Azoarcus sp. KH32C: one gene and its partners. Each later gene encodes a partner of the first gene's protein in a complex. Links are inferred from orthologs where the notes say so. Each region holds a gene or a part of one and is shown in the gene's direction. Other genes may lie near its edges. The genes, in order: secY, secG and secA.

What was found.
Region 2: secY (region 1) and secG share a complex: the UniProt entries of both Escherichia coli proteins name them as parts of the sec protein translocase complex. The link is inferred for Azoarcus sp. KH32C from one-to-one orthologs.
Region 3: the proteins of secY (region 1) and secA are in contact, whole or in part, in a crystal structure (PDB 3DIN), measured with the Thermotoga maritima proteins. The link is inferred for Azoarcus sp. KH32C from one-to-one orthologs. Residues at the interface, in WP_004081795.1 of Thermotoga maritima: Glu108, Gly109, Glu110, Glu111, Ala236, Glu237, Arg238, Arg239, Ile240, Thr241, Ile242, Gln243, Tyr244, Ala245, Arg246, Arg247, Val248, Thr249, Gly250, Arg251, Arg252, Val253, Tyr254, Gly256, Ala257, Ser258, Thr259, Tyr260, Leu261, Pro262; in WP_004082002.1 of Thermotoga maritima: Glu261, Ala262, Arg263, Lys300, Ala301, Arg302, Thr303, Ile304, Ile305, Leu323, Tyr324, Asp325, Pro326, Val329, Ser330, Tyr333, Ile336, Lys340, Phe345, Val349, Glu363, Phe364, Tyr374, Ser375, Gly376, Gly377, Glu393, Ile395, Thr482, Ser483.

What each region holds. Positions count from the first base shown.
Region 1 is NC_020516.1:4,410,620-4,419,779, reverse strand. Bases 6,216-9,141 are described here. They hold secY (preprotein translocase subunit SecY), read left to right. Parts: upstream 6,216-7,010; coding sequence 7,011-8,273; downstream 8,274-9,141. Other genes in these bases: rpsK (30S ribosomal protein S11), read left to right, coding at 9,059-9,141; rpsM (30S ribosomal protein S13), read left to right, coding at 8,684-9,046; rpmJ (50S ribosomal protein L36), read left to right, coding at 8,517-8,630; infA (translation initiation factor IF-1), read left to right, coding at 8,277-8,495; rplO (50S ribosomal protein L15), read left to right, coding at 6,494-6,931. Also shown: rplB (50S ribosomal protein L2), read left to right, coding at 1-431; rpsS (30S ribosomal protein S19), read left to right, coding at 442-717; rplV (50S ribosomal protein L22), read left to right, coding at 727-1,056; rpsC (30S ribosomal protein S3), read left to right, coding at 1,066-1,899; rplP (50S ribosomal protein L16), read left to right, coding at 1,868-2,281; rpmC (50S ribosomal protein L29), read left to right, coding at 2,284-2,478; rpsQ (30S ribosomal protein S17), read left to right, coding at 2,475-2,744; rplN (50S ribosomal protein L14), read left to right, coding at 2,891-3,259; rplX (50S ribosomal protein L24), read left to right, coding at 3,272-3,589; rplE (50S ribosomal protein L5), read left to right, coding at 3,599-4,138; rpsN (30S ribosomal protein S14), read left to right, coding at 4,146-4,451; rpsH (30S ribosomal protein S8), read left to right, coding at 4,464-4,859; rplF (50S ribosomal protein L6), read left to right, coding at 4,870-5,403; rplR (50S ribosomal protein L18), read left to right, coding at 5,416-5,769; more of rpsE, read left to right, coding at 5,782-6,215; more of rpsK, read left to right, coding at 9,142-9,160. UniProt on the Escherichia coli protein: The central subunit of the protein translocation channel SecYEG. Consists of two halves formed by TMs 1-5 and 6-10.
Region 2 is NC_020516.1:3,437,298-3,446,495, reverse strand. Bases 2,404-5,182 are described here. They hold secG (preprotein translocase subunit SecG), read left to right. Parts: upstream 2,404-3,501; coding sequence 3,502-3,864; downstream 3,865-5,182. Other genes in these bases: AZKH_RS15160 (NADH-quinone oxidoreductase subunit C), read left to right, coding at 4,974-5,182; AZKH_RS27310 (NADH-quinone oxidoreductase subunit B family protein), read left to right, coding at 4,486-4,962; ndhC (NADH-quinone oxidoreductase subunit A), read left to right, coding at 4,108-4,482; tpiA (triose-phosphate isomerase), read left to right, coding at 2,721-3,488; pstB (phosphate ABC transporter ATP-binding protein PstB), read left to right, coding at 2,404-2,522. In the rest of the region: phosphate ABC transporter permease subunit PstC, read left to right, coding at 1-717; phosphate ABC transporter permease PstA, read left to right, coding at 727-1,650; more of pstB, read left to right, coding at 1,644-2,403; more of AZKH_RS15160, read left to right, coding at 5,183-5,579; AZKH_RS15155 (NADH-quinone oxidoreductase subunit D), read left to right, coding at 5,572-6,825; NADH-quinone oxidoreductase subunit NuoE, read left to right, coding at 6,877-7,356; NADH-quinone oxidoreductase subunit NuoF, read left to right, coding at 7,353-8,666; NADH-quinone oxidoreductase subunit NuoG, read left to right, coding at 8,666-9,198. UniProt on the Escherichia coli protein: Subunit of the protein translocation channel SecYEG. Overexpression of some hybrid proteins has been thought to jam the protein secretion apparatus resulting in cell death; while this may be true it also results in FtsH-mediated degradation of SecY.
Region 3 is NC_020516.1:4,119,618-4,129,292, reverse strand. What follows is about bases 321-3,576. They hold secA (preprotein translocase subunit SecA), read left to right. Parts: upstream 321-652; coding sequence 653-3,376; downstream 3,377-3,576. Other genes in these bases: AZKH_RS18415 (HDOD domain-containing protein), read left to right, coding at 3,464-3,576; AZKH_RS18425 (DUF721 domain-containing protein), read right to left, coding at 321-478. Also shown: AZKH_RS18430 (hypothetical protein), read left to right, coding at 1-38; more of AZKH_RS18425, read right to left, coding at 35-320; more of AZKH_RS18415, read left to right, coding at 3,577-5,008; bifunctional glutamate N-acetyltransferase/amino-acid acetyltransferase ArgJ, read left to right, coding at 5,108-6,346; AZKH_RS18405 (sensor domain-containing diguanylate cyclase), read right to left, coding at 6,392-7,888; AZKH_RS18400 (chemotaxis response regulator protein-glutamate methylesterase), read right to left, coding at 8,063-9,160; AZKH_RS18395 (protein-glutamate O-methyltransferase CheR), read right to left, coding at 9,171-9,675. UniProt on the Escherichia coli protein: Required for protein export, interacts with the SecYEG preprotein conducting channel.

The sequences.
Region 1 (9,160 bases):
GCAATATCCCGGTCGGTTCGACGATTCACTGCATCGAGATGATGCCCGGTAAGGGGGCGCAGCTTGCTCGTGCTGCCGGCACTTCGGCTCAGCTTCTCGCGCGTGAAGGCGCTTACGCGCAGGTTCGTCTGCGTTCGGGTGAAGTGCGCCGCGTGCACGTCGAATGCCGTGCGGCAATCGGCGTCGTTGGTAACGAAGAGCATGGCCTGCGGAAGATTGGCAAGGCCGGTGCGAATCGTTGGCGCGGTATCCGCCCGACCGTTCGCGGTGTTGCGATGAACCCGGTTGACCACCCGCACGGCGGCGGCGAAGGCCGTACCGGTGAAGGTGGCGTGCCGCGCAGCCCGTGGGGTCAGCCGACCAAGGGTTATCGTACGCGCAGCAACAAGCGCACCGATAACATGATCGTGCAGCGTCGTCACAAGCGTTAAGGGGTAACAGATGGCACGTTCTATTAAAAAAGGCCCGTTTGTCGACGCGCACCTGCTCAAGAAGGTTGATGCCGCTCGCGTGAGCAACGACAAGCGCCCGATCAAGACCTGGTCGCGTCGTTCGACCGTGCTGCCGGATTTCGTCGGTCTGACGATCGCCGTGCACAATGGTCGGCAGCATGTCCCTGTGTTCGTTTCGGAGAACATGGTCGGTCACAAGCTTGGCGAATTCGCGCTGACCCGTACTTTCAAGGGTCACGCCGCGAGCAAGAAGGCGAAGAGGTAAGGAGCGAACATGGAAACCAAAGCAATTCTGCGGGGCGTTCGCCTGTCGGCCCAGAAGGGTCGGCTTGTGGCGGACCTCGTGCGGGGCAAGCCGGTTGATCAGGCGCTCAATATTCTCGCCTTCAGCCCGAAGAAGGGTGCTCAGATCATCCGTAAGGTTGTGGAGTCGGCGATTGCTAATGCCGAGCACAACGACGGTGCCGACATCGACACGCTGAAGGTTAAGACGATCTATGTCGAGGAAGGCACGTCGCTCAAGCGCTTCACGGCGCGCGCGAAGGGTCGCGGTAACCGCATCCTGAAGCCGACCTGCCACGTCTACGTGACTGTCGGGGAATAAGGGGTAAATATGGGTCAGAAAATTCATCCGACCGGATTCCGTCTGGCGGTCACCCGTGACTGGAGTTCGCGCTGGTTCGCCTCGAGCCAGGATTACTCCAAGATGCTGCATGAGGACATCAAGGTTCGCGACTTCTTGAAGAAGAAGCTATCGCACGCCTCAGTGGGTCGTGTCGTTATCGAGCGTCCTGCAAAGAACGCCCGCATCACCCTTTTCAGTGCCCGTCCCGGTGTGGTGATTGGTAAGAAGGGTGAGGACATCGAACTGCTCAAGCGCGAGCTTCAGAAGATCATGGGCGTGCCGGTGCACGTCAATATCGAAGAAGTGCGCAAACCTGAGCTCGATGCCAAGCTGATCGCCGACTCGATCGCCCAGCAGCTCGAAAAGCGGATCATGTTCCGTCGTGCGATGAAGCGCGCGATGCAGAACGCGATGCGTCTGGGCGCTCAGGGTATCAAGATCATGAGCTCGGGTCGTCTGAACGGCGCCGAAATCGCCCGTACTGAGTGGTATCGCGAAGGTCGCGTGCCGCTGCACACTCTGCGCGCAGATATCGACTACGGTGTCTCCGAAGCCAGCACGACCTATGGCGTGATCGGCATCAAGGTGTGGGTGTACAAGGGCGACATGCTCGGTCGGAACGAACGTCCGGCCGTCGTCGAGAATGAAAACGAGGCTCGCCGCGGCCGTCGCGCGCCTCGCAATGATGCCGGTGACAACCGTGGCGCCAAGCGTCCGGCGCGTCGTGCCGGTGCCGATCAAGCCGATGCCGACAAGGGCGGAAAGCGGACCAGAAAAGCGGGAGTAGACGATGCTGCAGCCGTCGAGAAGGAAGTATCGTAAGGAGCAGAAGGGCCGGAACACCGGCGTGGCAACGCGCGGTGCGAAGGTCAGCTTCGGCGAGTTCGGGCTCAAGGCGGTTGGTCGTGGTCGTCTGACCGCGCGTCAGATCGAGTCGGCGCGTCGTGCGATGACCCGTCACATCAAGCGCGGTGGTCGGATCTGGATCCGGATTTTCCCGGACAAGCCGATTTCCAAGAAGCCTGCCGAAGTGCGGATGGGTAACGGTAAGGGCAACCCGGAGTACTGGGTCGCCGAAATCCAGCCGGGCAAGGTTCTGTATGAGATGGATGGTGTCGACGAAGCGCTCGCGCGCGAGGCGTTCCGACTGGCTGCTGCGAAGCTGCCGCTCGAGACCGTGTTTGTTCACCGTCAGTTGGGGTAAACATGAAAGCGAGTGAACTCCGCGCGAAGAGCGCCGGTGAATTGAATCAAGAGTTGCTCGAACTGCTGAAGGCGCAGTTCTCGCTGCGCATGCAACTGGCGACGCAGCAGCTCGGCAACACGAGCCAACTCGGAAAGGTCCGTCGCGACATCGCGCGCGTGCGTACCGTTCTGCGTGAAAAGGCGGTGCAGAAATGAGCGAAGAAAAGCAAAAGGTCCGGCGGGTGTTCGTCGGCCGTGTGGTCAGCGACAAGATGCAGAACACGGTCACCGTGCTCGTCGAGCGTCGTGTCAAGCATGAGCTGTACGGCAAGGTGATCACGCGTTCGGCGAAGTATCACGCTCATGTCGAGGGCGGTCTTGCTGCGGCGGGCGACTTGGTTGAGATCGAGGAATGCCGTCCGATCTCGAAGACCAAGTCTTGGCGCGTCGCCAAGGTGCTCGAGAAGGCTCGCGAAATCTGAGGTCAGTCGGAAATCGCATAGAACAGCTTGGCAGGTAACTGCCAAGCTGTTATAGTTTATACTCTTTGCTTCTCGCTCCTCGGAGCTTCCCACCCGAACGGGTTCCAAGACTGACCGCGGTAGCGGGGCAAGTTGGAGATAAATTCATGATTCAAATGCAGTCCATTCTGGACGTCGCCGATAACACCGGCGCGCGTTCGGTGATGTGCATCAAGGTGCTTGGCGGTTCCAAGCGTCGGTATGCCAGCGTTGGTGACATCATCAAGGTTGCCGTGAAGGACGCCGCGCCGCGTGGTCGCGTCAAGAAGGGCGATATTTACAATGCGGTCGTCGTGCGCACCGCGAAGGGCGTTCGTCGCCCCGACGGTTCGCTGCTGCGCTTCGATGGCAATGCGGCCGTTCTGCTGAACAACAAGCTCGAGCCGATCGGCACCCGCATTTTTGGGCCGGTGACGCGCGAGCTGCGTACCGAGCGGTTCATGAAGATCGTCTCGCTGGCGCCTGAAGTGCTCTAAGGAGTTGTCGAGATGAACAAGATCCGCAAAGGTGATGAGGTAGTCGTCCTGGCCGGCAAGGACCGTGGTCGTCGCGGTGTTGTGCTGGGTCGCGTCGGTGAAGAGCGTATCGTCGTCGAAGGCGTGAATCGCGCCAAGAAGCACGTGCGTCCGAATCCGCTGAAGGGCGAGGTCGGTGGCATCGTTGAGAAGGAAATGCCGCTGCACATCTCGAATGTTGCGCTGTTCAATCCCGCATCGCAGAAAGGCGATCGCGTTGGGATTCGGGTGCTTGAAGATGGTCGCAAGGTGCGCTTCTTCAAGTCCAATGGCGAACTGATCGACGCGTAAGGAGTGGCAATGGCGCGCTTGCAACAGTACTACAAGGAATCGATTGCTCCGGATCTGCTGAAGCAGTTCGGCTACAAGTCGGTTATGGAAGTGCCCCGCATCACCAAGATCACTCTGAACATGGGTGTCGGCGAGGCGGTGGGTGACAAGAAGATTCTCGAGCATGCCGTTGGCGACATGCAGAAGATCGCTGGTCAGAAGCCGGTGGTTACGAAGGCTCGCAAGTCGATCGCGGGTTTCAAGATTCGTGACGGTTATCCGATCGGCTGCATGGTGACGTTGCGCGGTGCGACGATGTATGAATTCCTTGATCGCTTGGTGACGATCGCGATGCCGCGTATTCGCGACTTTCGCGGGATTGCCGGCAAGGGTTTCGATGGCCGCGGCAACTACAACCTGGGCGTCAAAGAGCAGATCATTTTCCCCGAGATCGAGTACGACAAGATCGACGCGCTGCGCGGTATGAATATCAGCATCACGACGACCGCGAAGACCGATCAGGAAGCTCGGGCTCTGCTCGCTGCGTTCAAGTTCCCGTTCAAGAATTGAGGGTGTTATGGCAAAACTGGCTCTGATCAATCGAGAAGAGAAGCGCCGCAAGACGGTCGAGAAGTTCGCCGCCAAGCGTGCCGCGCTGATCGCTCAGATCAACGATTTCAAGTTGCCTGAAGAAGAGCGCATGGCTGCGCGTCTGAAGCTGCAGCAGCTGCCGCGCAATGCAAGTCCCGTTCGCGAGCGTCGTCGCTGCGAGCTGACCGGTCGTCCGCGTGGCGTGTTCCGCAAGTTCGGCCTGTGCCGCAACAAGCTGCGTGACCTGGCGTTCCGTGGCGAAGTGCCCGGCATGACCAAGGCGAGCTGGTAAGGAGATTAGCAGATGAGTATGTCCGATCCTATCGCCGATATGCTGACCCGCATCCGCAATGGTCAGCAGGCTCAAAAGGCTAGCGTCTCGATGCCGAGCTCGAAGCTGAAGGTTGCGATTGCCAAGGTGCTGCAAGATGAAGGTTACATCGAGTCGTTTGGCGTCCGTGAAGCTGGCGGCAAGCCCGAACTCGACGTGGTGCTGAAGTATTACGCCGGTCGCCCGGTCATCGAGCGCCTCGAGCGCGTCAGCCGTCCCGGTCTGCGCGTTTACAAGGGTAGCGACGATCTGCCGCGTGTGATGAACGGTCTGGGTGTCGCGATCGTGTCGACTCCCCGTGGCGTGATGACCGACCGTGCTGCCCGTTCGGGTCGCGTCGGCGGCGAAGTCATCTGCTACGTCGCGTAAGGGGGATTTCATGTCTCGTGTAGCTAAGAATCCGGTTGCCGTCCCCGCGGGCGTCGAAGTGACCATCGGTGCCGGCGAAGTCGCCGTCAAGGGACCGCTCGGTACGCTGACGCGATTCGTCGGTGGCGACGTATCAGTTCAGCGCGAAGGCGATGCGCTCGTGTTTGCCGCGGTTCCCGGTGCGCCCAATGGTCGTGCGATGTCCGGTACCGTTCGCGCGCTCGTTAACAACATGGTGGCCGGCGTGACGAAGGGCTTCGAGCGCAAGCTGACCCTGGTGGGCGTCGGTTATCGCGCCCAGGCTCAGGGCGACAAGCTGAACCTGACCCTTGGTTTCTCGCATCCGGTGGTCCATCAGATGCCTGCGGGTATCAAGGTCGAGACCCCGACGCAGACCGAAATCGTGATCAAGGGCATCGACAAGCAGTTGGTCGGCCAGGTCGCAGCCGAGGTGCGTGCATACCGCGAACCCGAGCCGTATAAGGGCAAGGGCGTCCGTTATTCGGACGAAGTGGTTGTGCTCAAGGAAACCAAGAAGAAGTAAGGGCGGTTTGATATGAACAAGAAAGACGTTCGTCTGCGTCGTGCTCGTAAAACCCGAGCCAAAATCGCGGAACTGAAGGCGGTTCGCTTGACCGTGTTTCGTTCCAATTCGCATATCTACGCCCAGGTGATCGCTGGTTGCGGGTCGCGTGTGCTCGCTTCGGCATCGACGCTCGAGGCTGATGTGCGCTCGCAGCTTTCGCACGGCGGCAACAAGGCTGCGGCACAGCTCGTCGGCAAGCTGATTGCCGAGCGCGCGAAGGCGGCTGGTATCGAGACGGTCGCGTTCGATCGCGCCGGCTTCCAATATCACGGTCGCGTTCAGGCGCTGGCCGAGGCTGCCCGCGAAGGCGGACTCAAGTTCTAAGCGAGGATTCGTATGGCTAAGCAACAAAGCAAGCGTCCGCAGGCTTCGGAGGAGCGTGACGACGGCCTTCGCGAGAAGATGGTTGCCATCAATCGCGTCACCAAGGTGGTGAAGGGCGGCCGTATCCTCGGTTTCGCTGCGCTGACCGTGGTGGGTGATGGCGACGGCGGTATCGGCATGGGCAAGGGCAAGTCCCGCGAAGTGCCGGTCGCCGTCCAGAAGGCGATGGATGAAGCGCGCCGCAAGATGGTCAAGGTGTCACTGAAGAACGGCACCCTGCACCATGCCGTGGTCGGCAAGCACGGCGCCTCTTCGGTGCTGATGCAGCCCGCTCCGAGCGGTACCGGCATCATTGCCGGCGGCCCGATGCGTGCCGTGTTCGAAGTGATGGGCGTGACCGACGTCACCTGCAAGTGCATCGGTTCGGCCAATCCTTACAACGTCGTGCGCGCCACGCTGAATGGTCTGCTGGCCGTCAATACGCCTGCAGAAATCGCAGCGAAGCGCGGCAAGAGCGTCGAAGAGATTCTGGGGTAAGCCATGGCCGAGAAGACGATCAAGGTCACGCTGGTGAAAAGCGTGATCGGTACCAAGCAATCGCACCGTGCGACGGTGCGCGGTCTGGGGCTGCGTCGCCTGAATCACACCGTCGAACTCCAGGACACCCCGGAAGTTCGCGGCATGGTGAACAAGGTGTCGTACCTCGTGAAGTGTGAGGGCTGATATGCGACTCAATACGATCAAACCCGCTGCTGGCGCAAAGTTTACTGCCAAGCGCGTCGGCCGTGGTATCGGCAGCGGCCTGGGCAAGACCTGCGGTCGCGGTCACAAGGGCCAGAAGTCCCGCGCCGGAGGCTTCCACAAGGTCGGTTTCGAAGGCGGTCAAATGCCGCTGCAGCGTCGTCTGCCGAAGCGCGGCTTCGTGTCGCTGACCGGTAGTCGTAACGCCGAAGTGCGTCTGTCGGAACTCGACAAGCTGCCCGTCGACGACGTCGATCTGCTGGTGTTGAAGCAGGCCGGACTGGTCCCTGCGGATACGCTGTCGGCAAAGGTCGTTCTGTCCGGCGCAATCGCCCGGAAAGTGACCTTGCGCGGCGTCGGTGCGACGAAGGGTGCCTTGGCTGCCATTCAGGCAGCCGGTGGTTCCGTGGCTGCCGAGTAAGGCGAAGGACAGGGCTGTGGCCACTTCTGCTGCCACGTTGGGAACCCCCGGTCGCTTCGGCGATCTGAAGCGCCGGCTGATGTTCTTGGTCGGCGCTCTGATCGTCTATCGTATCGGAGGTCATATTCCGGTGCCCGGGATCGATCCGCAGCGACTGGCCGAGCTGTTCCAGTCGCAGGCAGGCGGCATCCTTGGTGTCTTCAATCTGTTCTCCGGCGGGGCGTTGTCGCGCTTTACGATTTTCGCCCTGGGGATCATGCCGTATATCTCTGCATCGATCATCATGCAGTTGATGACGGTTGCGATTCCGCAGCTCGAGGCGCTCAAGAAAGAGGGCGAGGCCGGCAGGCGCCAGATCACGAAGTACACCCGTTACGGCACGGTTGCACTGGCGTTTGCGCAGTCCCTCGGCATCGCGATCGCGCTCGAAGGGCAGGCTGGGCTGGTGCTCGATCCGGGCTTCCTGTTCCGCTTCGTAACCGTGGCGACGCTTGTTACCGGGACCATGTTCCTGATGTGGCTGGGTGAGCAGATCACCGAGCGCGGCCTTGGGAACGGCATCTCGCTGATCATCTTCGCAGGTATTGCAGCCGGCTTGCCGAGCTCGATTGCGAAGTTGTTCGAGCTGGTGCGGACCGGCGCGATGCATCCCTTCACAGCGCTGCTGATCTGTGTGCTGGTCGTGCTGGTGACGGGTTTCGTCGTCTTTGTCGAGCGGGGTCAGCGGAAGATCCTGGTGAACTATGCCAAGCGGCAGGTCGGCAACAAGATCTACGGCGGCCAGAGTTCGCATCTGCCATTGAAGTTGAACATGTCGGGGGTCATCCCGCCGATCTTCGCGTCGAGCATCATCCTGTTCCCGGCGACGTTGGGACAATGGTTCGGCGCGTCGGAGAGCATGCGCTGGTTACGAGATCTGTCCTCGACGCTCGCGCCGGGGCAGCCGATCTACGTCATGTTGTATGCCGCGGCGATTATCTTCTTCTGTTTCTTCTATACGGCGCTCGTGTTCAATGCGCGGGAGACGGCGGATAATCTGAAGAAGAGCGGAGCGTTCGTTCCCGGGATTCGTCCCGGCGATCAGACGGCCCGATACATCGACAAGATCCTGACGCGGCTGACGCTGGTGGGTGCCGGATACATCACGCTGGTGTGCCTGCTGCCTGAGTTGTTAATCTTGAAGTGGAACGTGCCGTTCTATTTCGGAGGCACCTCACTGCTGATCCTGGTGGTTGTGACGATGGACTTTATGTCGCAGGTCCAGGCGTACGTCATGTCACATCAGTACGAGAGCCTGCTCAAGAAGGCGAACTTCAAGGGGGCGGGGCTTCCGACCAGGTAAGCTATGGCGAAGGAAGACGTTATCGAGATGCAGGGCGAGGTCACAGAGAACCTTCCCAATGCAACGTTTCGCGTCCGGCTCGAAAACGGACACATGGTCCTCGGGTACATCTCGGGGAAGATGCGGATGCACTACATCCGGATTCTTCCCGGTGACAAGGTCACTGTGCAGCTGACGCCCTACGACCTGACCAAGGCCCGGATCGTTTTCCGGACCAAGTAATCAAGAAACAGGAGCAACAAAATGAGAGTTCAGGCTTCGGTTAAGCGGCTGTGCCGCAACTGCAAGATCGTGCGTCGCAAGGGTGTGGTCCGCGTCATCTGCGCAGATCCGCGGCACAAGCAGCGCCAGGGTTGATCTTAGGGCGCTCGAGGATTAATATTTAATGTTTCGCTTTTTGGGGTAATCGAATGGCCCGTATTGCTGGGGTAAACATTCCCAACCACAAGCATGCCGAGATTGCGCTGACCGCCATCTATGGAATTGGCCGTTCGCGTGCTCAGAATATTTGTGATTCTGCCAACGTGGCTCGCTCTGCCAAGGTGAAGGACCTCACCGAGTCGGATATGGAACGGCTGCGCGATGAGGTCGCCAAGTTCGTCGTGGAGGGTGACCTCCGTCGTGAAGTGACGATGAACATCAAGCGCCTGATGGACTTGGGTTGCTACCGCGGTGTCCGTCACCGTCGTGGTCTGCCTGTCCGCGGTCAGCGTACCCGTACCAATGCACGTACCCGCAAGGGACCGCGCAAGGCCATCGCCGGCAAGAAGTGATAGGGACTGATAATGGCTAAGACTGCTGCGAAAGTTCGCAAAAAGGTTAAGAAGAACGTTGCCGAGGGCATCGCCCACGTGCACGCGAGCTTCAACAATACGATCATTACGATT
Region 2 (9,198 bases), 970 kb from region 1 along the record:
ACGCCGCTTTTTGCTGAGCCGCGCTATGGCATTCTCCCGCTGCTGTCCGGGACGCTGACGACGTCGATGGTCGCGCTGCTCGTCGCGATTCCCCTTGGTACGACGATCGCAATCTATCTGTCGGAGTTTGCCAAGCCTGCCGTTCGTGAGATCGTCAAGCCTTTCCTTGAGTTGCTCGGCAGCATCCCGACGATCATTTACGGCTATTTTGCGCTTGTCGTCGTCATCCCGATGTTGCAGCTGTTGATTCAGGATCTTGCCGGATTCAACATGCTCGGCGCCGGCATCGTCATGGGTATTGCCATCATTCCCTACGTCAGTTCCCTCGCCGAGGACGCCATGCGCGCAGTGCCGATGAGCATGCGCGAAGGTTCCTACGCAATGGGTGCGACGAAGCTCCAGACCGCCCTCCGTGTTGTTCTTCCTGCTGCGCTGTCCGGCATCCTTTCCGCCTACATCCTCGGCATTTCCCGTGCCGTGGGTGAAACGATGATCGTCGCGGTGGCTGCAGGAATGCAGCCGAATTTCACGATCAATCCGCTGGAGTCGGCGCAAACCATTTCGGCTTACATCGTTCAGGTCGCTCTTGGGGACTTGCCCCATGGATCGATCGGCTACCAGTCGATTTTCGCAGCAGGTCTGAGCCTGATGCTGATGACGCTGGCACTCAATCTTGTCGGCCACATTTTGCGCCGCCGCTTCCGCGAGGCCTACTGAGGAGGCGACATGAATTTTGCTGAAATTTCGCTTATCAGGCGCATTATTCGGCGCAACAAGCGCTGGGACATCGTGTTCGCGGTTGCCGGCTTTCTTGCGCTAATGCTGGGTGTGCTGACGTTTGTGGGACTGTTTGCCCAGATGGCCTACGCTGGTTGGGATCGCCTGACCCCGGAGTTCTTCACCAACTTCCCGTCCCGGCGGGCGTCTCAGGCAGGCATCCTGTCTGCGTGGGTCGGATCGCTGCTGGTGATGCTCGTCACGGCCATTTCCGCTGTCCCGCTGGGCGTGGCGGCAGGCGTCTACCTCGAAGAATACGCACGGAAGAACATCGTCACGGACATCATCGAAATCAATGTCACCAATCTCGCAGGCGTACCGTCCATCGTTTACGGACTGCTCGCCCTCGGGGTGTTCGTTTACGGATTCGGGTTTGGTCAAAGCATCCTCTCTGCGGGGCTGACGCTCGGTTTGCTGATCCTTCCCGTCGTTGTCGTCGCGACCCGCGAAGCGATCCGGGGCATTCCGCAGCATATTCGGGAAGCCGCCTACGGCCTCGGTGCGACGCGCTGGCAGGTGACCCGCGACCATATCGTGCCTTATTCGCTGCCGGGCATCCTCACCGGCGTAATCATCGGCATGTCGCGTGCCATCGGTGAGACTGCTCCGATCATTACGATCGGCGCCCTGACGTTTATCGCGTTTCTACCCGAGGCCCCGATCGGCCCGGACTTCCCTTGGATCAACTTCGCTTGGTTGAAGTCCGGTTTTACGGTCATGCCGATCCAGATGTTCAACTGGACGTCGAGGCCGGAAGAGGCATTCCAGCAAAATGCGGCAGCAGCAGGCTTCATCCTGGTCTTGATGACCTTGGCGATGAATGCAGTGTCGATCTGGATCCGTTATCGCTTGCGTAAGGACATCAAATGGTGAGCAGCGTGGAAGAGCAAGTTGGCAAGCCGACCGGTGGTGCAGGGAGAGGTGGCAATGTGCGTGGGTCGATAGGGCAGCCTTCGGTAGCCAACGCTGCCCGGGAGAAGGTGCTGCCCGTCAAAGCGATCGTGGAGGATTTTAGCTTCTATTACAGTGACTTCAAGGCGCTCAAATCGATCTCGCTTCCCGTGTTCGAGAAGCGAGTCACGGCCCTGATCGGCCCGTCGGGATGCGGCAAGTCGACTCTGTTACGATCCTTCAATCGCATGCACGACCTTTATCCGGGCAATCGGTACGAAGGCGTGATTCGCCTGCACCCGGACAACACGAATTTGCTTGACGCCGCCGTCGATCCGATCGAAGTGCGTATGCGAATCGGGATGGTGTTCCAGAAGCCGAATCCGTTCCCGAAGTCGATCTACGAGAACGTCGCCTACGGTCTCAGAATCCGGGGAGAGCGTAGTAAATCCGCAATCGATGACCGCGTTCAGGAAGCGCTGAAGGGTGCGGCCCTGTGGACTGAGGTGGAGCGCCGCCTCCATGAGCCCGCAACCGCCCTGTCTGGCGGCCAGCAGCAGCGCTTGTGCATCGCGCGTTGTCTGGCGACCGATCCGGAAGTGCTGCTCTTCGACGAACCGACGTCCGCGCTCGATCCCATCGCTACCGCAAGTATCGAAGACCTCATTCACGAGCTGCGCGAAAAGGTCACGATCCTCATCGTCACCCACAACATGCAGCAGGCCGCTCGCGTGTCGGACTTCACTGCATACATGTATCTCGGTGAGCTGATGGAGTTCGGGGAAACCAGTCAGATTTTTGTGAATCCTCGCCGGAAAGAAACGGAAGACTATATTACCGGTCGCTTCGGCTAATCGGCGCCACGGCTGTTCAATGCCGGCTGCCGAAGGTGATGCTAGCGCGTTGGATGTCGAACCCTACGTCTCCTGTGGCGGGAGGAGCTCAGCCTCTTCCCGCTGCGACGCTTGCACTGCAAGAGTGTGAGTGGCTGCATGGCTTTTGCCGAAATCCACGCCTCAGGATAGAATAAAAGAATTTGCTGGGGCTAAGGGATGAAGGGCAAGCTTGTCGTCGGCAATTGGAAGATGAACGGCGACCGAAGCGGCAACCGCTCATTGCTGGAGCAGATTGTCGGCGCGATGCCTTCAGGGCTTGCATGTGCCGTCAGCGTGCCGTTCCCGTTTCTGGAGCAGGCCGAAGGACTGCTGGAAGGAAGTGGGATTGCGCTTGCGGCACAGAACGTTAGTGAGTTCAGCGGTGGAGCGTACACCGGTGAGGTCAGTTGTTCGATGCTCGCCGATTTTTCGGTGAAGTACGTCATCGTTGGGCATTCTGAGCGGCGTAGCATGTTTGGTGAGAGCGACGAAGTCGTGGCGCGCAAGGCGCTCGCCGTTGTTCGTTCCGGTTTGACGCCAATTATTTGCGTCGGGGAGACTTTGGGCGAGCGCGACGCGGGTGCGGTCGAAGCCGTTCTTATGCGCCAACTGGATGCCGTCCGTGCGGCTCTTGATCCGGAGCTGTTGCAAAAAGTGGTCATCGCATATGAGCCAGTCTGGGCAATTGGGACGGGAAGGGCGGCTTCCGGCGACCAAATTCAAGACGTTCTCGCCTTTATTCGTCGTTGGCTTGCTGCTCACGTGCATGATGCATCCAGTATCGCCATTCTCTATGGTGGGAGCGTCAAAGCCGACGGTGCGGGCGCTTTGTTCAGATTGCCCGATGTCGATGGCGGATTGATTGGCGGAGCTTCTCTCGACGCGTCTCAGTTTCTTGAAATCTGCAGGGCGGCTGCGGGCGCCTCGCAACGGGTGGTCGATTAAATAAGGATTTGTAATGGGTAATTATATTTTTTCAATCGTGTTGACGATCCACGTGCTGGTAGGCCTAGGTGTTATTGGGCTTGTGCTGATGCAGCATGGCAAGGGAGCTGATGCGGGTGCGGCATTCGGTAGTGGTGCTTCAGGAAGTGTGTTTGGTGCTTCAGGGTCCGCTAACTTCCTCAGTCGAACCACTGCGGTCCTCGCGGCCGTGTTCTTCATGACGAGTTTGGGTCTCAGCTATCTGGCAAGCAGTAAGCCGAAGCAGCAGCCGACGAGCATCATGCAGGGTGTTGCACCGGCGCCCGCGCCGGCTGCCGGCGAGGCTCCATCGAGCGAAAGCGGTCAGGATTCGAAGGCTCAGTCGATTCCAAAGTAAGCACACTTTTGCCTTTGCGCAGCGCGGAAAAAGTCGTATAATTTTCGAGCTGTAACGAACGACGTGCCGACGTGGTGAAATTGGTAGACACGCCATCTTGAGGGGGTGGTGGCGCAAGCCGTGTGAGTTCGAGTCTCACCGTCGGCACCAGCATATCTGAATCGCCCGCGCATGCGGGCGTTTTCATGCCGAGAGGCAGGAAGTAAAACTAAAACAAACCGACAATTGACGGGGTGTCACGCAATGCTGGAAAACTACTTTCCTGTTCTGATGTTCATCCTCGTGGGTCTTGGTGTGGGCATAGTGCCTCTCATTCTTGGGCGCGTTCTTGCGCCCTATCGCCCGGATAGCGAAAAGCTGTCTCCGTACGAGTGCGGTTTCGAGGCGTTCGAAGACGCGCGCATGAAGTTCGACGTGCGCTATTACCTCATCGCGATTCTTTTCATTCTGTTCGATCTCGAGATCGCCTTTCTGTTTCCGTGGGCGACAGTCTTCCAGGAATTCATTGCGGCCGGTCAGGTCGCCTGGTTCGTATTCGGTTCGGTAATGGTTTTTCTTGCCGTTCTGGTTATCGGCTATATCGTCGAGTGGAAAAACGGTGCGCTCGACTGGGAGTGATGCATGAGTATTGAGGGCGTCTTTCGCGAAGGATTTGTCACTACATCCCTGGATGCAGTGATTAACTGGACGCGTACTGGCTCGCTGTGGCCAATGACTTTCGGTCTTGCGTGCTGTGCGGTCGAAATGATTCATGCAGGCTGTTCGCGTTATGATCTTGACCGTTTCGGCGTTGTCTTCCGGCCCAGTCCGCGTCAGTCCGATCTGATGATCGTAGCAGGCACGCTCTGTAACAAGATGGCGCCTGCATTGCGCAAGGTTTACGAGCAGATGGCGGAACCCCGTTGGGTGATCTCGATGGGCTCCTGCGCCAATGGTGGCGGCTATTACCACTACTCGTATTCGGTGGTTCGGGGCTGCGACCGGATCGTTCCGGTTGATGTCTATGTGCCGGGCTGCCCCCCGACGGCCGAAGCGCTGCTCTACGGCATTATCCAGCTGCAAAACAAGATCAAGCGCACGAACACCATAGCGCGGTGATGGGTGGATTTATGAGTGCGAAGCTAGAACGTCTCGGTCAGGTCCTTCAGGAAGTCTTTGGTGACCGGCTGCGCTCCCTTGTTCTCGATCGCGGTGAAGTCACGATCGAGGTGTCTGCCGGTGATTATCTTGCCGTTGCGCAGGAGCTGAAGAATCATCCGGAGCTCGCCTTCGAGCAGCTGGTCGATCTCTCTGGTCTGGATTATTCCGCTTACGGAAATGCGCCTTGGGAAGGTCGGCGTTTTGCCGCGGCTGCGCATTTGCTCTCGGTTTCCAAGAACTGGCGCGTGCGTTTGCGTGCCTTTGCCGACGAAGACGAGTTTCCCGTGCTGGAGTCACTAGTCGGTATCTGGCCCAGTGCGAACTGGTATGAGCGCGAAACCTTCGATTTGTACGGCATCATGTTCAGCGGTCACCCCGATCTGCGTCGGATCTTGACGGACTATGGTTTCGTCGGTCATCCGTTCCGCAAGGATTTTCCGATTTCTGGTTACGTGGAAATGCGTTACGACCCTGAGCAGGGGCGTGTCGTTTATCAGCCTGTGACGATCGAGCCGCGTGAAAACACGCCGCGCATTGTTCGCGAAGACAATTACGGGGATGTCGGCCATGGCTGAGATTCGCAATTACACCATCAACTTTGGTCCGCAGCACCCGTCCGCGCACGGCGTGCTCCGTCTGGTGCTGGAACTCGATGGCGAAGTCGTCGAGCGTGCAGACCCGCATATCGGGCTGCTGCATCGTGGTACCGAAAAACTCGCCGAGACGCGTACCTGGATCCAGTCGGTCCCGTATATGGATCGACTCGACTACGTCTCGATGATGTGCAACGAGCACGCCTATTGCATGGCAATCGAGAAATTGCTCGGTCTCGAGGTGCCAATCCGCGCGCAATACATTCGCGTGATGTTCGATGAAATCACGCGGATCCTGAATCACCTTCTCGGTATCGGTACGCACGCGCTCGATATCGGTGCGATGACGATGGTGCTTTACACCTTCCGCGAGCGCGAGGATCTGCTCGACGTGTACGAGGCCGTTTCCGGGGCGCGTTTGCATGCCGCTTATTACCGGCCGGGCGGTGTATATCGCGATTTGCCGGACCGCATGCCGCAGTATCAGGTCAACAAGTTCAAGAACGCGAAGACGGTTCAAGAACTCAATGAAAGCCGGCAGGGTTCCATGCTGGATTTTCTTGAGGACTTCACCAACCGTTTCGACGGCTATTGCGACGAGTATGAAACTCTGCTCACCGACAACCGGATCTGGAAGCAGCGTACGGTCGGGATCGGTGTCGTTTCGCCGGAGCAGGCGAAGGCGCTCGGTTTCACCGGAGTCATGCTTCGGGGTTCGGGCGTGGCCTGGGATCTGCGTCGCAAGCAGCCGTACGAAGTTTACGATCAGGTAGATTTCGATGTGCCCCTCGGCAAAAACGGGGACTGCTACGACCGCTATCTGTGCCGTATGGAAGAGATGCGTCAATCGAACCGCATCATCAAGCAATGCATCGCTTGGTTGCGCGCGAATCCCGGGCCGGTTATTGCCGATAATCACAAGGTTGCACCGCCGCCGCGCGAACGCATGAAAGCCAACATGGAAGAGCTGATTCACCACTTCAAGCTCTTCACCGAAGGGATGCATGTGCCGAAGGGCGAGGTCTATTCGGCAGTGGAGCATCCGAAGGGTGAATTCGGTGTTTATGCGGTTTCCGATGGCGCGAACAAGCCGTATCGCCTGAAGTTGCGTGCGCCTGGATTTGCGCACCTGGCAGCGATGGACGAAATGGCACGGGGCCACATGATCGCCGACGTGGTCGCCATCATCGGAACGATGGATATCGTGTTCGGCGAAATCGATCGCTGAACGCAGCGAACTTAAGAACATCGGCAGGCAACGCGGGAAGACGAGTACGAAATGCTGAGTCAGGAATCGCTACAACAGATTGATCGCGAGATCGCCAAGTATCCACCGGATCAAAAGCAGTCTGCGTGCATGTCAGCGCTGCGCATTGCGCAGGTCGAAAAAGGCTGGCTTCCGAAGGACGTCATCGAATTTGTCGCCGGGTATCTCGGGATGCCTGCGATTGCTGCGTTCGAAGTCGCCAGTTTCTACAACATGTACGACCTCGAACCCGTCGGCCGCCACAAGATCACGGTGTGCACCAATTTGCCCTGTGCGCTATCGGGCGGGGTGCATGCGGCAACGTATCTCAAGGAAAAGCTGGGTATCGATTTCAACGAGACGACGGCCGACGGCATGTTTACGCTGAAAGAAGGCGAGTGCATGGGGGCCTGTGGCGATGCGCCGGTGTTGCTGGTCAATAACCATCGCATGTGCAGCTGGATGACTAAGGAAAAGATCGACCAGATGCTGGCGGAGCTGGAAAGCAAATGAGCGCAGGCGGACTGATTCTCGCCGGACTGGACGGCGATCGTACTTGGGGGCTTCAGGATTATGTTGCGCGCGGGGGCTATTCGGCGCTGCGCAAGATAATCGACGAAAAGATTGCGCCGGAAGCCATCATTGCGGAACTGAAGGCGTCGTCGCTGCGCGGGCGCGGTGGCGCCGGGTTTCCCACCGGCCTCAAGTGGAGCTTCATGCCGCGTTCCTTCCCCGGGGCGAAGTACCTTTGCTGTAACTCCGACGAAGGTGAACCGGGCACGTTCAAGGACCGAGATATCCTGCGCTACAACCCCCATACGGTTATCGAGGGGATGACGATCGCGGCCTATGCAATGGGCTGCGAGCGCGGATACAACTACATTCACGGCGAAATTTTCGAAGTTTACCAACGCTTCGAAGAGGCGCTCGCTGAGGCGCGCGAAGCCGGGTTGCTCGGAAAGAATATCCTGGGTTCCGAATTCTCCTTTGATCTGTTTGCACACCACGGTTACGGCGCATATATCTGCGGCGAAGAAACCGCGTTGCTGGAGTCGATCGAAGGCAAGAAGGGACAGCCGCGATTCAAGCCCCCGTTCCCCGCGAGCTATGGTCTGTATGGCAAGCCGACCACGATCAACAACACCGAGACTTTTGCGTCGGTGCCGTTCATCGTGAATATGGGTGGCGAAGGCTTCCTGAATCTCGGCAAGCCGAATAACGGCGGTACCAAGCTTTTCTCCGTTTCCGGTCACGTCAATCGACCCGGGAATTACGAAGTGGCGATGGGTACTCCCTTTGCCGAGCTGCTCGAAATGGCAGGCGGCATGCGTGGCGGCCGCAAGTTGAAGGCGGTCATTCCCGGTGGTTCGTCTGCGCCCGTGGTTCCCGGTAGCGTCATGATGGACTGTACGATGGACTACGACTCGATCTCGAAAGCTGGGTCGATGCTTGGCTCCGGAGCGGTCATCGTCATGGACGAGACCACCTGCATGGTGAAGGCGCTCGAACGGCTGTCGTATTTCTACTTCGAAGAATCCTGCGGACAATGTACGCCTTGCCGTGAGGGCACCGGCTGGCTGTACCGCGTCGTCCATCGGATCGAGAACGGTCTTGGCCGTTCCGACGATCTGGATCTTCTGAATTCCGTTACTGGAAACATCATGGGTCGCACGATTTGCGCGCTCGGTGACGCTGCGTCGATGCCCGTCCAGAGCTTCGTGAAGCATTTCGGCGACGAATTCCAGTACCACATCGAAAACAAGAAATGTCTAGTGCCTCCCGAAGTTCAACATTCGGGCAGCCAAATCTACGTGAGACCGTGATGCTAGAGATCGAAATCGACGGCAAGCAGGTGACGGTCGAGGATGGCAGCACCATCATGGATGCTGCTACCAAGACCGGTGCTTTCATCCCGCACTTCTGTTATCACAAGAAACTCTCGATTGCCGCCAATTGCCGTATGTGCTTGGTGCAGGTTGAGAAGGCGCCGAAGCCGCTGCCGGCCTGCGCGACCCCCGTCACCAATGGCATGAAGGTCTGGACGAGGTCGGAACAGGCGATCAAGGCACAAAAGGGCGTCATGGAGTTTCTGCTGGTCAACCATCCGCTCGACTGTCCGATCTGTGACCAAGGTGGTGAGTGCCAGCTTCAGGATTTGGCAGTTGGCTACGGTGGCAGCCAGTCGCGTTACCAGGAAGAGAAGCGCGTCGTTCTCAGTAAGAACTTGGGGCCGCTCGTCGCCACGGACATGACTCGCTGCATCAATTGCACGCGCTGTGTTCGTTTCACGACAGAAATCGCCGGTGAAATGGAACTGGGCCAGGCGTTTCGCGGAGAGCATGCGGAAATCATGCC
Region 3 (9,675 bases), 280 kb from region 1 along the record:
TGTTCGCACTCGAACGGGTCTTCGTGCCCTTCGTCTAGGCCTTTTCGTCGCGGCGGCTGCGTGACACGAGCCGTTCCAGCGCCTCGCGTAGCGGCGAATCGGCGGGCAAGGATGCCGAAAAATCCGTCAGGCTGCGCGCTCCGCTCTCCGACAAGCTGCGGGAGGTGACCCGCCGTGCGGGCTCGGGCGCCTCATTGACCTTCACTTTCACCTGGATGGCCGTTACGGGTACGCCGGTGGCGGCGAATTGCGCGGTCAGCGTCGGGGCCATCTGCTTGAGGCGGGCCGCCACGGCCCCTCCGTCGGCGAGCAGCACCAGCGTGCCACTCTTGAGGTTCGCGACCGAGCAAGCCGCCGCGAGCGCCGGCGGCAGGTGCTGTGCGAGCACGTTCTGAAGGCGCATCAGGCGTGCGGCGTGGTCCTGCAATCGCGCGAGTGAGTCGCCACTGCCGAGGTAGCGGTTGATGAGCTGGGTCATGGGGACAAATCGGGGGTCGGTAAGCGATGGTAGGGGGTGGCGGCAGGCAGAGCAAGCGCGCCATCTCCGCAGTTACGGTGAGCCTGCAATTCTCCCTTGCCTGCACGGCACTCAGGGGCTTGCCCTCGGCATGCTAAACTTCCCGCTTTGCCGAATCGAACCCAAAAATTTCTCATGATTTCCGGCCTGCTCAAGAAAATCTTCGGTAGTCGCAACGACCGCCTTGTCCGTCAGTATTCCCAGACCGTCCGGGCGATCAACGCGCTCGAGCCGGAAATTTCAGCCCTGTCGGACGAGGCCCTGCGGGGCAAGACCGCCGAGTTCAAGCAGCGCGTCGCGAACGGCGAGTCCCTCGACAGCCTTCTGCCGGAGGCCTTCGCGGTCGTGCGGGAGGCCGGAAAGCGCGTGCATGGCATGCGCCATTTCGACGTCCAGCTCATCGGCGGCATGGTCCTGCACAACGGCAAGATCGCGGAAATGCGGACCGGCGAGGGCAAGACCCTGGTCGCCACCCTGCCGGCCTACCTGAACGCGCTCGCCGGCAAGGGCGTCCACGTCGTGACGGTCAACGACTACCTGGCCAGCCGCGACGCGGAATGGATGGGGCGCATCTACGGCTTCCTGGGCCTGACCACCGGCTGCAACCTCTCGCGCATGCAGCATGACGAGAAGCAGGCTGCTTACGCTGCCGACATCACCTACGGTACGAACAACGAGTTCGGTTTCGACTACCTGCGCGACAACATGGTCTATTCGACCAGCGAACGGGTTCAGCGCGCGCTCAACTACGCCATCGTCGACGAAGTGGACTCGATCCTCATCGACGAGGCGCGTACCCCGCTGATCATCTCCGGCCAGGCTGAAGATCACACCGAGCTCTACCTGAAGCTGAACCAGGTTGCGCCGATGCTGACGCTGCAGGAAGGCGAGGGCGACAACGTCACCAAGCCCGGCGACTACACGGTCGATCTCAAGGCGCGTCAGGTGTTGCTGACCGAGCAGGGGCATGAGAACTCCGAGCAGATCCTGACCCGCATGGGCCTGCTCGCCGAAGGAACGAGCCTGTACGATCCGGGCAACATCCTGCTGGTCCATCACCTCTACGCGGCGCTGCGCGCGCATGCGCTGTTCTTCAAGGATCAGCACTACGTCGTGCAGGATAACGAAGTCGTCATCGTCGACGAATTCACCGGCCGTCTGATGGCCGGCCGCCGCTGGTCCGACGGTCTGCACCAGGCGGTCGAAGCGAAGGAAGGCGTGCGCATCCAGGCCGAGAACCAGACGCTCGCCTCGATCACCTTCCAGAATTACTTCCGCATGTACGGCAAGCTCTCCGGCATGACGGGTACCGCCGATACCGAAGCCTACGAGTTCCACCAGATCTACGGTCTGGAAACCGTCGTCATCCCGACCAACCGTCCGATGCAGCGCAGGGACGAGAACGACAAGGTCTATCGCACGGCGAAGGAAAAGTGGGATGCCGTGATCGCCGACATCCGCGCTTGCGTCGAGCGCGGCCAGCCGGTGCTGGTCGGCACCACCTCGATCGAGATCAACGAGTTCCTGTCGGCAATGCTTCAGCAGGCGAAGCTGCCGCACCAGCTGCTCAACGCCAAGCAGCACGATCGTGAAGCTGAAGTCGTCGCGCAGGCAGGACGCCCGGGCGTGATCACGATCGCGACCAACATGGCCGGTCGCGGTACCGACATCGTGCTCGGCGGCAGCATCGAGAAGCAGATCGCAGCGATCCGCGACAACGCCGAGCTCGACGGGGCGACGAAGGAGGCTCGCATCTCCGCGATGCGCACGGAATGGAAAGGGTTGCACGAGAAGGTGCTCGCGGCAGGCGGCCTGCATATCGTCGGCACCGAGCGCCACGAGTCGCGGCGTATCGACAACCAGCTGCGCGGCCGCGCCGGCCGCCAGGGCGACCCCGGGAGCTCGCGCTTCTACCTGTCGCTGGAAGATCCGCTCATGAAGATCTTCGCCGGCGAGCGCCTGAACGCCATCATGGTGCGGCTGAAGATGCCGGAAGGCGAGGCGATCGAGCACGGCATGGTCACGCGGTCGCTCGAGTCCGCGCAGCGCAAGGTCGAGCAGCGCAACTTCGACATCCGCAAGCAGCTGCTCGAATACGACGACGTCGCCAACGACCAGCGCAAGGTGATCTACCAGCAACGCAACGAGCTGCTGGAGAGCGAGGACATCTCCGAAACGATCCAGGCCATGCGCCACGGCGTGCTGCAGGACGCGTTCCGCATCTACGTGCCGGCCGACAGCGTCGAGGACCAGTGGGACATCCCGGGCCTGGAGCTCGCGCTGGCGTCGGAATACCAGCTGCGCGTGCCGGTCGGCGAGTGGCTGAAGGCCGAACCGAGTCTCGACGACGAAAGTATCCTGCAGCGCATCGTCGCGACCGCCGACGAGATGTACGCGGCGAAGGTGGCTCAGGTCGATCTGGATGCCTGGCACAAGTTCGAGCGCGACGTGATGCTGCAGAGCCTGGATACGCATTGGCGGGAGCATCTGGCTGCGCTCGACCACCTGCGCCAGGGCATTCACCTGCGCGGTTATGCGCAGAAAAACCCCAAGCAGGAATACAAGCGCGAATCGTTCGAACTGTTCGAGGGCCTGCTCGATACCGTGAGGGGCGACGTTTCCAAGCTCCTGATGACGGTCCAGGTGCGCGCCGAGTCCCAGCTCGATACGATGGAAGAGCCGGCGCTGGACAACGTGCAGTACCACCACGCTGACTACGACGAAGCGCTGGGAGCTGCCGCGGCGGTGGCTGCCGATGTCGGCGTGAGCGTACAGGCCGGGCCGAAGGTGGGCCGCAACGATCCCTGCCCCTGCGGGTCGGGGAAGAAGTACAAGCATTGCCACGGTAAACTGAATTGATGGGGATGGGACGGGCAGGTATCGGCAATGAATGGGTGAGCCTGCGGCAGCCAGTCGCGGGCGAGCCGGGACGGGTACGTCCGCATCATGGCTGGTCCGTCTGAGCCGCAGGGGCGTCGCCCGGCGTCGCCCGCCCTCTTTCCCGAACTCGAGCTCGGGGTCCCGGAGACCCCGGGCCCGGCACGCGAGCCGCGCGCGCTGGGCGAGTGGGTGGCTCATATCCGGGACCAGGAGATGCCTGCTCTCGGGGTGACCATCGAACTCATCCATTCGGTCACTGACGACGAAAAATCGACCACCGGCCGCCTCGCACAGGCGATCCTGCAGGACGTCGCAATGACCGCGCGCGTCCTGAAGCTTGCGAACAGCCCGCTGTACAACCCGACCCACCAACCGGTCAGCACGATCAGCCGCGCAATCGTAGTGCTCGGGTTCAACGCCGTAGCCGAGATCGCGGTTGCGATCCGGGTCATCGACGCGCTGCTCGCCGGCGGCATGCGCGATCGGCTGCTGAACGAGATGGCGCGCGGCTTTCACTCGGCAGTTCAGGCGCGCTCGCTGGCTGCGATGCGGCGCGACCCACGCAGCGAGGAAGTGTTCATTGCGGCGCTGTTGTCGCGTGTCGGCGAGATGGCCTTCTGGTGCTTCGGCGGCAAGGCGGCGCAGCGTCTCGATGCGGCGATGCGGGCAGGCGCCCATACGGCGGAAGAGGCGCAGCTGAATGTGCTGGGCTTTCGTTTGCGCCAGTTGTCGCAAAGCCTCGTGAAGGAGTGGAAGCTCGGGCCTTTGCTCCAGTCGGTCCTCGAAGGGAAGAGTCGGATCGGGCCGACAGAGCAGGCCATCTTGTATGGCGAGCGCCTGGCGACCGAGGCGGAAGGCGGCTGGGATTCGCCCGGCACGCGGCGCCTGATCGGCGAGCTCGCAACCTTCGTCGGGACCACGCCGGAAACGATGCGCGAGGAACTCGCAGCCAACAGCGCCGAGGCCAAGCGCATTGCCGCTTATTTCGGCGCTCCTGAGGCTGGCCGACAGATTCCGCAGGCATCCCCCGAAGGCATTCCGCTCGAGGAGGAGGAAGCGGAAGACCCGGCGCAGAGCCTGCTTGAACCCGACCCGCAGCTCCAGCTCAAGATTCTGCGCGAAATTTCCGGGCGTATCGCGGCGCGGGCTGGCCTCAACGAAATCCTGCAACTCGTCCTCGAAGGGATCTACCGCGGCGTCGGCTTCGACCGGGTCCTGTTCGCGCTGCTGTCGCAGAATCGCCAGCAGCTGATCGGGAAGGTGGCATTGGGCAAGGGGGCGGAGGGCCTGAAGCAGCGTTTCATCTTTTCCCTCGACGCAACTCCGGGCGACCTGGTGAACGAGTTCTTTCGCAGTCCGCGCCCGATGCGCTTCGCTCCCGGCAATAATCCGCCCGGGATGAAACTGGATCGGTTGCAGCTCGTCACGAACACCACGCTCGCGTGCGTTGCTCCGATCGTGGTGCAGGGGCGCGCGATCGGCCTGTTCTACGCCGATCGGCTGAATCCCGCGTCTGCGATCGACGACGAAGCCTTCGAGGCGATGCAGCTCTTCGTCCAGCAGGTGTCGCTGGCGGTCGCCGCAGTCGCCACGAAGCGTCCGGGGCAGTAGGCGCGCGCTTCGGACCACCCAGCCCCGATTTGCGTTCTGGAACAATCACCTCACACTGAGCGGCGAATGTCGCCCTTTAACCCCTGATGGAGAAATGCCATGCCCGTTAACCTCTCCACGCCGCAGCCCTCCGAGCTCAAGGCCGTTCCCGGCGTGCGTCTCGGTGTCACCGAAGCGGCTATCCGAAAACTCAATCGGCGCGACCTGACGCTGATCGAAGTGGCGGAGGGGAGCCGCGTGTCGGGCGTGTTCACTCAGAACCGTTTTTGCGCCGCGCCGGTGCAGGTGTGCAAGAAGCATCTGCCGGCCGGCGACATCCGCGCGCTGGTGATCAACACCGGCGTCGCGAATGCCGGCACCGGGGAAGAGGGGCTCGCGAAAGCCAATGCGACCTGCGAAGCGGTTGCCGGCGCGATGGGCATTCGCTCGAACCAGGTCCTGCCATTCTCGACCGGGGTCATTCTCGAGCCGCTGCCTGTGGAACGCATCATTGCGGGTCTGCCCGGTGCGAAGGCGAATCTCCGCGAGGACGGTTGGTTCGAGGCGGCGCACGGCATCATGACGACCGATACGGTTGCGAAGGCCGTGTCGCGCACCGTCGAGATCGGCGGCAAGACCGTCACGCTGACCGGAATCAGCAAGGGCGCGGGCATGATCAAGCCGAACATGGCGACGATGCTCGGCTTCGTGGCCTGCGACGCCGCGGTCTCGCAAGTCCTGCTGGATGCCGTGACACGCGAAGCGGCCGATCTTTCGTTCAACAGCATCACCGTGGACGGCGACACGTCGACCAACGATTCTTTCATCGTGATCGCCACGGGCCGGGCCGGCAATGCCGAGATCGTGGATCCGATCAGTGCCGAGTATCGCGCCTTGCGCGAGGCCGTCGTCGACGTGTCGATCCGGCTTGCGCAGGCGATCGTGCGGGATGGCGAAGGCGCGACCAAATTCATGACCATCGCGATCGAAGGGGGCGCGTCGCGGGAGGAGTGCCGCAAGGTCGGGTACGCGATTGGGCATTCGCCGCTGGTCAAGACCGCCTTCTTCGCGTCGGATCCGAACCTCGGACGCATCCTGGCCGCGATCGGCTATGCAGGCATCGACGACCTCGACGTGGGCCGCTTGCGTGTGTGGCTGGGAACTGCCGACGAGGAGGTGCTCGTGGCCGAAAACGGCGGGCGCGCCGCGAGTTATCGCGAGGAAGCCGGCGCGCGGGTCATGAAGGCCGCAGAAATCACCGTTCGCGTCGATCTGGGCCGCGGGCAGGAGCGCGCGACGATCTGGACCTGCGATTTCTCGTACGACTACGTGAAGATCAACGCCGACTACCGGAGTTGATGCTTCACTGGCAGCGCCGGGCAAGCTCGCCTTTGCTTGGCGCGGTCAGCCGCAGACGCGGTTGCGGCCAGCGTTCTTGGCTTCCCGCAATGCTGTGTCGGCGCGCGCGATGATCGTCTCGAAGGCCTCGTCGGGGGCTGCGAGGGTCGCGATCCCGATCGAGACGGTCAGCTTCAGCGGTGGCGTGCCATCGAGTGCGAGTTCGGTGGCGGCCACCGTGTGCCGGACACGTTCGGCCACCTCGCGAGCGTGGGTCACGTCGGTTTCAGGCAGTACAGCGACGAATTCGCCCCCGCTCCAGCGGCCGAGCAGGTCGACTTCCCGCAGGGCGTGGCGGACCCGGGCGGCGAACTGGTGCAGCGCCTTGTCCCCTGCATAGTGCCCAAGCGTGTCGTTGATGGACTTGAAGTGGTCGATGTCCAAGACGAGCAGCGACAGTGGCTTTCCGTATCGCCGCGCGCGCGCCAGTTCGAGTTCGGCGGTTTCCAGGAGCGCACGCCGGTTCATCAATTCGCTGACGAAATCGGTGTGGGCCAGGCGCCGGATTTCTTGACTGGCGTGCGCGAGGCGTCGGCGGGTGCGATGTGCGACGAGGGCAAGACCCGTCGTCATCGCGGCGAACAGCGCAATCGCCCCCGCGGTGACGGTGGCCCACGTCCTCCAACTCCGCAGATACTCCTCTTCCGCCCGGCCGACCGTCAGGTAGAGGGGATAGCCGGCGACTTTCCTGAACGAGGTCAGCCTTTCGATACGATCGAGCGGTGTGGACGCGCGGAAGGTTCCGGCATCGGCGCCGGTCTTGAGCAGGTTGGTGAAGGGTTTCGCCACCATCGATTGGCCAACGACGTCGTCTCCGTTGTCCGGATCGGGGTAGCGGGCGATGATGCCGAGGTCCGCGCCGCGCAATGTGATAGCTCCGCCCTCCGGGACGGCGATCTGCGCGAGGGTCTGGGTCAGATTCTCGACGGGGACCGAAACGAAGGCCATGCCGGCGAAGCTTCCATCGGGATTCTTCGCCCCGCGCGCCAGCATCACCTGCCATCGCTGGTCGATGCGCGTACGCTGGGGACGCGAAATGACGAGGCCGTCCTGCTCCTGCGCCGCCAGGCTGCGGAACTGCGTACGGTCCGAGAGATTGATGCGTGCGCCAGCCGGAACGTCGCTGCCGTATCGGATCGTACCCGCAGAGTCGGTCACTCTCACGCCTTCGGCTTCGGGAAGACGGGCCGCCTGTACGGCGATGAACTGGTTGAGGCGCACCGCGTCGACCCCGCCGCTCGCGAGTTGGCGGTGATATTCGTCGATCACGGTGCCCAGCATAATGTCGCAGGAGCGAACGATCGCAGCAAGCTCTCTTTCGAGAGCCAGGGCATCGTTACGGGTCGCCTGCACCGCGCGCTCTTCGACCTGGGCGCATTCGTCGATCAGTATCCCTCCGACGACGATGGCGATGATCAGCTCGATGAGGATGATGCCGGTAAGCAGCCATGATGAGCGTGCGGATTGCCTGGCTTGACGAAAGCTTCGGATGCGTGTCGGCATTCTCCTCATCCGGCTTACCAGAAAATTCGCTTGCCCGGCCTCGTATGCCTCGTTCGTGCCTGTCGGGGGCATTGCGTCCGATGGGCACAATGCGGAGCGGTCATCGCCATCCGCCCTGGACTGTTGCCCGGCGGTGAGCGGAAGGTGGTCGTCGTTGATATCCATGTTGCGTCTTCAGTGCGTGCCGTCGCTACTGAAACCGACCAAGGCGGAGGGAATGCAGTCAAGGGGCAGCACGGATTCGGCGGCCCCGAGACGAATCGCCTCCTTCGGCATGCCGAATACCACCGACGAGGCTTCGTCCTGCGCGATGGTTGCAGCGCCGGCGCGTCGCATCTCCGACAGACCCCGGGCGCCGTCGTCGCCCATGCCCGTCATGATGACTCCGAGCGCATTGGGGCCGGCAGACTGGGCGACCGACCGGAACAACACATCGACCGACGGTTTGTGGCGATTCACGGGCGGGCCGTCGAGGATGTCCACATGGTATTGGGTTCCGCAGCGCTTGAGCATCATGTGACGCCCGCCGGGTGCGATCAGGGCCTGTCCAGGCACGACGCGGTCGTTGTGGCGCGCTTCACGGACGCTGACCATGCAAAGCTCGTCCAGGCGTTCAGCAAACATCGCGGTGAATCGCTCCGGCATGTGTTGGACGATGACGATGCCGGCGATGTTGGCAGGTAAGCGTGTCAGCACCGCTTCCAGTGCTTGCGTGCCGCCGGTCGAAGTGCCGAGCGCAATGATCTTGTCGGTGGTTCGTGATGGCACGGCAGCCGTCTGCGCGGGGATGACGGCGTCAGCGCTGAACTTCGGCTCGAGGGATGCAAGGGCGGGCTTCAACAGGCGCGGATTGGCGCGGGCAGCAGCACGAATTTCGGCAATGATGTCATCGGCCGCCTTGATGATGAAATCCTTCAGACCGGATCGCGGTTTGGCCATGATGGAAAGCGCGCCTGCGTCCAGCGCTTGCATGGCGGCCGGATGGTCATGTTCGACCAGGGACGAATAAACGATGATTGGCGTTGGACGCTCCGACATGAGCCTGCGCAGGAAACCCAGGCCGTCGGCGCGTGGCGTATCGATGTCGAGGATGATGACGTCGGGCCAGCGCCGTCGTAGTTTGTCCATCGCGAACTGGGGCGACGATGCGGTGGCGATCAACTCCACATCGCCCGCGCGCGCGATCATTTCGGCAAGTCCCTGACGCACGACGGCGGACTGGTCAATGACCATGACCTGAATCGCAGCAGGCGGGCGGGCGGACGGGCTCATGTTGCGTGAATCAGACGGGATTCTGATAGACCGTCGGGCGGACGGCCCTGAGCCGGTCGGTCACGCCATTGAGCGATTCCGAATGCCCGACGATGAAATAGCCTCCGTTCTTCAGGTTCGGAATCATGTTGTTGACGACCTTGCGCTTGGTTTCGGTGTCGAAATAGATCATTACGTTGCGCAGGAAGATGACATCGAAGTCGCCAATCCCCTCGATTGGCATTGTCAGATTCACCTGCGCAAAGCGTACGCGTTTTCTCAGGTCGGGGGCAACGAGCAGCTTCCCGTTCTGGGATCGTACACCCTTGAGACAATACTTCTGCAAGAATTCCTTGGGAATACCGTTGGTACGTTCCAGCGGGTAGAGCCCCGCCTGCGCGCGGGCAAGGACGGTCTGGGAGATGTCGGACGCAAAGACTTCCCAATTGCCGTCCGGCATGGCATCTGCAAGCACCATCGCCATCGAGTAGGGTTCTTCGCCGCTCGAGCAGGCACCACTCCAGATGCGGAATGTA